Regions from separate parts of the Jeotgalicoccus sp. WY2 genome, predicted to be linked through region 2. Evidence: predicted binding sites of a transcription regulator. Region 2 holds the regulator's gene; the other holds the start of a gene.
The links. Region 2 encodes NrdR, which represses ribonucleotide reductase genes. Its sites were predicted from a motif close to AACACNATATATNGTGTT; they were not measured.
Positions count from the first base shown of each region.

Region 1 (4,438 bases), 910 kb from region 2:
TTCGACACTTTAAACTCTGTCTCGACCCACATCTGTGAGATGTTTTGGCGCCAGAAGACATTCGTCATGTCATCGTCTTTATTCCAGTTAACTGCAATCATTGTTTAATCTCCTTTATACTGCACAGCTCGTACATTCTTCGACACTGAGTAATTTATTTCTTGTATAGTACAGTGATTTTAATCCTTTATGGTGAGCATAAATGTAATATCTCGAGAGCTCTCTCGTAGAGATGTCCGAGTTCACGTAAAGAATCGTACTGATTCCCTGGTCGATGTGCTGCTGAATTGTTGCAATCATATCGATTAATTTCATCTGATCTGTGTTGAACGCACTCTTGTAGTACCACATTGTCTCTTTAGACAGGAATGGCATCGGGTAGAATGTTTCCGAGTTGCCGTAAGTTCTGCGTTCAATCGTATCAACAATCGGCATTACTGAGCTTGTAGCATTTTGCACGTATGAAATACTTTGTGTCGGTGCAATTGCTAAACGGTAAGCGTGATAAAGACCGTTCTTTTCAACTTTTTGCTGAAGTTCCGCCCAGTCTTCTTTAGTCGGAATATTGATGTGTGAGAATAATTCTGCAACTTTATCGAATTCAGGTGCAATATCTTCAGAAACATAACGCTCGAAATATTTCCCTGTCGCATAGTCTGAACGTTCGAAGTCTTTAAATGTGACGCCGCGTTCTGCAGCGATTTCCATCGATTTTTCGATCGAATAAAAGTTCAGCATCATAAAGAAAATGTTTGCAAAATCTCTTGCTTCAGCTGATTCGTATGAAATTTTATTTTTAGCGAGGTAACCGTGAAGGTTCATCGCGCCGAGTCCTACTGAATGAAGTTCATCGTTTGCTTTCTTAACGCCTGGTGCGTTTGCAATTGCCGTGTCATCACTAACAAGTGTCAATGCTTCGATTCCTTCGTGTACAGTTTCTTTCACTTTGCCCGAATCCATTACGTTAGCAATATTCATAGATCCTAAGTTACATGAAATATCGCGTTTAATAACGTCGTCCGTACCGTAGTCGTTAATTTCCGACGTTTCCTGCAGCTGGAAAATTTCAGTACATAAGTTACTGATTTTAATTTGTCCGATATCGCCTAATGGGTGTACTTTGTTCGCATTATCTTTGAACATTAAGTACGGATAACCTGACTGCAGCTGAGTTTGTGCGATTGTATTTAACATATCACGCGCATCGTATTCACGTTTTCTAACATTATCATTAGCAACTAATTTGTCGTACATTTTATCCATGTCCATGTCATCCAGTGCAATACCGTATTCGCGTTCCACAGTGTGTGGTGCAAATAAGTTGAACGGCTTATTGTCTTGTGCCAGTTCAAAAAACTTAGACGGTACAACAAGACCGGTAGAAATTGTCGACAGACGGATATCTTCATCCGCGTTTACTTTTTTAGTATCAAGGAATTCAGGCAGGTCATAATGGAAGATGTTTAAGTAAACAGCTCCGGCACCTGGACGCTGGCCAAGCTGATCTGCATAGCTGAATCCGCCTTCCAGTGATTTCGCTACAGGCAGAACGCCTTTAGCTACACCTTCGATACCTTTAATTGCTTCACCGCGTGCGCGCAGTTTAGATAAGTTAATCGCGACACCGCCGCCAATTTTACTTAACTGTTTTGCAGTTGAATCGATATAGTTGATTGAGTTCAGTGAATCTTCAACTTCGAGCAGGAAACATGAAACCATTTCACCGCGTCGTGCACGGCCTGCGTTTAGGAATGTCGGTGTTGCAGGCTGATAGCGCTGCTCCATCATCGACGTAATAAAACGTTTTGCAGTTTCAATGTTACCTTTCGCAAGGTACAGACTGACGATTATAACGTGCTGTCTGTAATCTTCCAGATACTGTTTTTTATCGTTTGTTTTTAAAGTGTAATCTTTAAAGAACTTGCTAGCTGCCATGTAGCTCTTGAAGTTAAATTCAATTGCATCTGCATGATCGATAATATCCTGAAGTGCCGTTTCGCTGTACTCTTTGAACAGGTCATAATAGAAATCGTTATCCACGAGGTAGTGCAATCTTTCAAGTTCAGAGTCAAAATGGATTGTCTTCGCTTCGACTTCCTCCATAAATACCTCAAGTGCTTCAAGATCTTTCTCTAATTTATAAAAACCGCTGTCGTCGCGCTGCGTGACTTCATTATTCAATTCAACGTGGTTGTAAGTTTTTTCATCTAATACTTTCATGCAATTCCCCTGCCCTTTCTAATTCAACTACAAATTGTGCGCGCTCATCAGGCGTTCCGTGAAGTTCAAACTTCATTAAGAGCGGCACACTGTAATCGTTGCTTATATACTCGCCTGCTCTGGCAAAATTCTGTCCCCAGTTCCGGTTGCCGCTCGATGCGACTGCGAACAGATTATAAGAGTTTACTCGTAAAAATTCTTTAACAGTATCAGGTACAGCTCCAAAGCCGTATGTCGGTGTGACTAAAATAAATGACTCATTAATTTTCTCTCTGACATTGGCGGCTGTTATTTGATATAATTCATAGGTGTCTGGAATGTCCATACTATTTAAGAAACGACGGATATTACCTGTCATTGAATAATAAGCAATAATCACTTTGTCATCTCCTTTCAAGGATAGCATAAACAGAACATATGTTCTATCCGGATGTTTCTCTATTAAAAAATTATGTTTCACTTGCTTTATCTTTGAATACCACTACATATAGTGTGTGAAACATTAATTAGACACAATATATATGGTTTAACATGTTCTATATTCTCATATTTAACTGCCATTAGCAATGTAAAAAACTGCCTTCTCTAAAAATTTCACGCTAAATAAATGAAGATAAAACGCCGTAATGCACGGTGGATATGTGATGGAATGCCTGAAATTTTTTCATAAAAAAAATAACGAAACTTTTCCCCTTTTTATTTGATGAAATTATTGAAATTATCGTACAAATTAATTTGGAGTGTTGTTAATGAACAATGTTGTAAAAGGTATTATCGCCCTGATTATTTCTTCACTTGGATTCAGTCTGATGTCTCTGTTTGTAAAATATTCCGGCGATCTGCCTACCGTACAAAAGACTTTCTTCAGAAACTTTATCTCGATGCTGATTGCACTTGCTCTCGTTCTCTATTATAGAGAGAGCCTGTTCGGAAAACGTGAAAATCAGGGTTGGCTGCTGCTCCGCTCGGGACTTGGGCTGATCGGTGTGCTGCTGAATTTCTTCACCATCGACCGGATGGTCTTGAGCGATGCTGATATTCTCAATAAATTGAGCCCGTTCTTTACTATAATACTCTGCGCTGTATTTTTAAAAGAATACATCCGGAGGTTCCAGATAATCTCAATTATCGTCGCACTACTTGGTGCAATCTTTATTATTAAACCGTCATTTTCAAGTGATACATACTTCGCGCTCATCGGTGTCCTCGGTGCAGTTTTCGCAGCCGGTGCCTATACGGTACTCCGCATACTCGGAAGCCGCGAGAAATTTTATACAGTCGTGTTTTACTTTTCATTCTTCTCGACCGTCGCTCTGCTGCCGTTCTTTATCTATCAGTTTGAACCGATGACAATGACACAGTTCTGGCTGCTGATACTCTCAGGCGTATTTGCCGCAGTCGGCCAGTTCGGACTGACAATCGCATACAGCTACGCACCGGCGAAAGAAATATCGATCTTCTTCTATTCGACAATACTGTTTACAGCACTGTTCAGTATTATCGTCTTTAATGAAGTGCCGGACATGCTGTCGATTCTTGGCTATGTTATAATCTTCGCGGCAAGCTACTACATGTACATGAAAAACCGCCCGAAGAAACTTAAAGTCGCTGGCAAGAAAAAAAGATAGACTTGTATTTATAGTTTGAATTAACGCGGTCCCGGCTCATTGAGAGTCGGGATTTTTTGCTTGTGTGGACGATTTCGTGGAAATGACGCCGACGTTTGCTTTCTACGTCTGACATGAAACCCGCTCATTGGTGAGATAAACGGCTACCTCTGATATGAAATCCGTTCATTGGTGAAATAAACAGTTACCTCTGACATGAAATCCGCTCATTGGTGAGATAAACGGCTACCTCTGATATGAAACGAGCTCATTGGTGAGATAAACAGTTACCTCTGACATGAAACCCGCTCATTGGTGAGATAAACAACTACCTCTGATATGAAACCCGCTCATTGGTGAAATAAACGGTTACCTCTGACATGAAACCCGCTCATTGTGCCACAACCGATGTTTTCAAGGCGTCTTCTAACACGTTACCCAAATAAAAACGCCGGAACTTCCAGAGTTCCGGCCGGTATTCATAACCTTAATATCTATATGCTTTTTCCGCCATGCTGCTGGATTTCTTCCAGAAAGTACGGACAGTAGTGTTTCAGTTTGTAGTTGCCGACGCCTTGAATGTGCATCATGTCCTGTTTCGACTTCGGCAT
Region 1 covers NZ_CP049818.1:1,991,089-1,995,526, reverse strand. Annotated here, with positions in the region: partial or broken gene nrdF (class 1b ribonucleoside-diphosphate reductase subunit beta) at 1-101, opposite strand, end outside; gene nrdE (class 1b ribonucleoside-diphosphate reductase subunit alpha) at 115-2,220, opposite strand; gene nrdI (class Ib ribonucleoside-diphosphate reductase assembly flavoprotein NrdI) at 2,204-2,599, opposite strand; gene G4D76_RS11555 (DMT family transporter) at 2,970-3,848, shown strand; partial or broken gene recQ (DNA helicase RecQ) at 4,322-4,438, opposite strand, start outside.
Region 1: a site for NrdR is predicted at 2,698-2,715, ahead of nrdI (class Ib ribonucleoside-diphosphate reductase assembly flavoprotein NrdI). Genes of this name have one in related genera too.

Region 2 (4,438 bases):
AACTTGACCGGAAGAAACTGGGCGGTATTATTTTTAATGATGCCGATAAACGCCGCGAACTGAATGGAATTGTACATCCGCTAATCAGAGATATGATGAACGGTGATGAGCAGAAGTTTATCAAAAAAGGGCACGTGTTCTTAGATATTCCGCTGCTGTTTGAAAACGGCTTGAATGAACGCTGTGATTTTGTTGTTACAGTGTTCGTCGACCGTGATACTCAGATTAAACGTCTGACTGCAAGAAACGACTTAACTGTCGAAGAAGCAGAAGCACGGATTAACAGCCAGATGCCGCTGACAGAAAAAGTGCGCAAGAGTGAATACCGGCTCGATAATAACGGAAATCTTGAAGCGTTATATGAACAAATCGACAGATTTACTGAAGAGTTGGAAAGTATGTGAAACCGTGTTCAATGATTACTATAGTTGTGGTATAATATTTATGAAAATGAACTTTCAAAAGGAGCTCTAGTCATGAAAAAAGTTGCAATTAATGGTTTAGGTAGAATTGGAAGAATGGTGTTTCGAATTGTCTCAGAATCAAAAGAACTTGATCTTGTGGCAGTCAACGTAACATCACCTGCGAAAACAATCGCACATTTAATTAATTATGATACTACGCACGGTACATGGGACAAAAAAGTTGAGGTTAAAGGGGACAACATTGTAGTCGACGGTAAAGAAATTACTGTTACAAGTGACCGCAACCCTGCAAACTTACCATGGGCAGACCTCGGAGTCGATGTAGTTATCGAAGCAACAGGTGTGTTTAACCACGGTGATAAAGCCCAGGCTCATATTGACGCCGGTGCTAAAAAAGTATTATTAACAGGACCGTCATCGGGCGGAAATGTGCAGACATTAGTTCGCGGCGTTAACTGTGCAACATTAGACACGTCATCATACGATGTATTCTCAAATGCATCATGTACGACAAACTGTCTTGCACCTGTAGCGAAAGTATTGAACGATGAGTTCGGAATTAAAAATGGTCTTGTAACGACTGTACATGCGTACACGAACGACCAGATGAACCTCGACAACCCGCACAAAGATTTACGCCGTGCGCGCTCAGCTGCAGAAAATATTATTCCAACTTCAACAGGTGCTGCAAAAGCAACAGCTTTAGTACTTCCTGAACTTGAAGGCAAACTGGATGGTATGGCACTTCGCGTACCAGTTTCAAACGTATCATTAGTAGACTTAGTTGTAGATCTTGAAAAAGATGTAACTAAAGAAGAAGTTAATGAAGCGTTCAAGAAATACGAAGCTGACGCAATGAAAGGTATTTTAGGCGTAAGCGATGCACCATTAGTTTCAAGCGACTACAATACAGATCCACGCAGTTCAATCGTTGATGCAGACCTGACAATGGTTATGGCTGACAACAAAGTTAAAGTACTGTCATGGTACGACACGAGTGGGGTTACTCTGTAAGATGTGTTGAATTAGCTGAAATGATCGCTAAAGATATTTAACAATAAAGTCACAGGAGGGTAGTTGATGCTATCCTTTTTTTGCTACATTAAAAGTAATAATATGAACGAAGGAGTGCTGGTATGAAATTAGTAAATAACGACGGACAGAACACGGACCTGATTATCGAAGGCGAAACAGCCACATTTAAAGGAGAAGAATACGATATTCTTATCCATGACGGAGAAATCTCTGTTGCAGGACATATTGCAACGAATAACTTTATCGTAAAAGAAGAATATATTGAAGAAATGGTTGAGAGATTTAAAAGCCGTAAAGGCAACGTCGACCAGTACAACGGTTTTGCAGGCTTCATGCTCATTAAAAAAGAGAAGAAAATGTCAGTGCTGACAGGATGGGATTCAATCAAAGACTTCACAGCATGGGGGGAATCGGAAGCATTCCAAAACTCTCACGTTAAAAAAGAACAGCGCGTGAAATCACAAGGCAGCGATTACTTAGAAGCAATGCCTGTACGTGAAAGCTTCAGCGTCGAAGGATAAAGTTTTCTCTTCATAAGCAGTTGTGTCACCTCTGTTGGGGCTGGCGTGGCTGTTTTTATTTTGGATTGAACTTTAAAAATCGACGATGGCGGGATTTGGTGTCTATCCCGTCACTGTGACTTCGACGATGACGGTATCGGGTGTCTATCCCGTCACTGTGACTTTGACGATGACGGGATTGGATGTCTATCCCGTCACTGTGACTTCGACGATGACGGGATGAGGTGTTTATCCCGTCACTGTGACTTCGACGATGACGGGATTTGGTGTTTATCCCGTCACTGTGACTTCGACGATGACGGGATTTGGTGTCTATCCCGTCACTGTGACTTCGACGATGACGGGATCAGGGGTTTATCCCGTGACAGCGCCAATCCGCTTTCTTTTTTTATGTTTAGTGCTTTCGGTGTTATAATAATTGAAACTAATCTATTATTAACGAGGTGAACATCACATGAGATGTCCAAAGTGTCAGCATACGAATTCGAAAGTTGTGGATTCGCGTCATGCAGATGAGATGAATGCGATTCGCAGACGCCGGGAATGCGATGATTGTCAAACGCGTTTTACGACGTTTGAGCGTATTGAATTGTCACCCCTTGTCGTTATAAAAAAAGATGGGACACGTGAAGTATTCGACAGATCGAAAGTACTGGACGGTCTGTTAAAAGCATGTGAAAAACGGACGATTCCTTATGATGAAATTGAAAAGCGCGCGGATAATGTTGAAGCGGCCTTACGAAATTTAAACAAGGCTGAAATTACTTCCAATGATATTGGCGAGTCTGTTATGCATGAATTAATTACTCTCGATCAGGTGGCTTACGTGCGTTTCGCATCGGTGTACAGAGAGTTTAAAGATATCGATCAGCTGATGGATATCCTCCAAAATTTAGAAAAAGGTAAGGCTTAACATGAAATTTAATGAACGTTTAAAACCGAATACAGAGTTTATCGTTTACCAGCCGGGGACTCTTGCAAACGATGATTACGAAGTCTTAAATGCATTGTATTTACCGGTGATCGGCACAGAGGCCTTTAGTATTTACTTGTATTTATTTGAGTCGACGAAGGTCCACGATACGCTTGCGGTGCGTTTTCACCGTGAGCTCATGGATGAGCTGTCGATTAATTTGTCGAATTTTGAAGCGTCGCTCGATAAGCTTGAAGCGATTGGCCTCGTCAGAACCTACGTGTCGAACAAGGCGCACGATGATTTGTTTGTCTACAGACTGCTGCAGCCGCTGACGCCGGAAATGTATTTCAAAGATCCGATGCTGTCGATGTATTTATATTCACAGGTCGGATCGGCTAAATTTAACGATAAAAAAGAGCGTCTGATCTATCCGGAACTGCCGGCGGATATTACCGAGGTGACGAAGAAATTTACCGAGGTATTTTATCATTCGAGAGACGCTAAATTCCATACGCCGGACGATCACTTTAAACAAGATGATGTGTCCCGGGGGCCGGCGATTGATCTCGATGATTTCGATTTCGAAGTGCTGTTCACCCATTTAAAAGGCACGCGCATCGATAAGCAGTTTTTCTCAAAAGAAGTGAGAAGGCTCGTCGTACAGCTGAGCCAGCTGTTTAAACTGAACGCGTATGATATAAAACAAATTCTGCTTCAGTCGACGAGTCCGCAGTTCGGAATCGATAAAGAACGTTTGAAAACTGAAGCACGCAAGTACTATCAAAAGGAATACGGCGAAGTCATTCCAAGCTTTACGACGGCAGAAGAGGCGCTGAAGCCGTCGAGCGATGAAACGTATTTAGAAAGTCTCGATAAAGTCAGTCCGCTCGACAGAATTAACGATCTTAGAAGTTATAAACCGTCGGAGAATGATTTAAAAGTCGTGACGGAGCTAATTGTGAAAACCGGTCTTGAAAACGGAGTTATCAACGTGCTCCTGGAATATGCGATTCAGATGAAAGACGGTGATCTGCCGCTCAGATACGTCATGACTATCGCGGAAAATTGGGGTAAAGAAGGTTACCGCACAGCAGGCGAGGCGTACCAGTCGATTATGGAATTCCGTGAAGCTCAGGAAGAAAAACGCCAAAAACGCCAGTTTAAATATGCAGGTCCGGGCGAAGAACAGCCGGCTTGGCTGAAAGAAAAAACGACAGCGAAAAAACAGCCTGAAAAACCTGCTGCTGACAAGAGAGATGCTAAGAAGAAAAATAATGAACCGATGAAAACACTGAAAGACGATGAAGATTTCAGTAAACTTATAAATAAATTTAGAGAAAATTAGGTGAGGCGATGGAACCGTTAAGCAGTTTCGTTAAAAATTCTGAGAGGATTACAGAGAATAACGAACGTATTTAACGAGATTATTAATCATCCGAAGATGAAGGCGTTTATGGATGCGCATGAAGGTGAAGTTACCCGCTCCATGATTCAAAACGATTTGATGATTTTAAAACATTATATTAATCAGCCGACAGAAT
Region 2 covers NZ_CP049818.1:469,209-473,646, reverse strand. Annotated here, with positions in the region: gene coaE (dephospho-CoA kinase) at 1-404, shown strand, start outside; partial or broken gene gap (type I glyceraldehyde-3-phosphate dehydrogenase) at 477-1,480, shown strand; gene G4D76_RS02700 (antibiotic biosynthesis monooxygenase family protein) at 1,562-1,981, shown strand; gene nrdR (transcriptional regulator NrdR) at 2,436-2,894, shown strand; gene G4D76_RS02690 (replication initiation and membrane attachment family protein) at 2,896-4,242, shown strand; gene dnaI (primosomal protein DnaI) at 4,351-4,438, shown strand, end outside.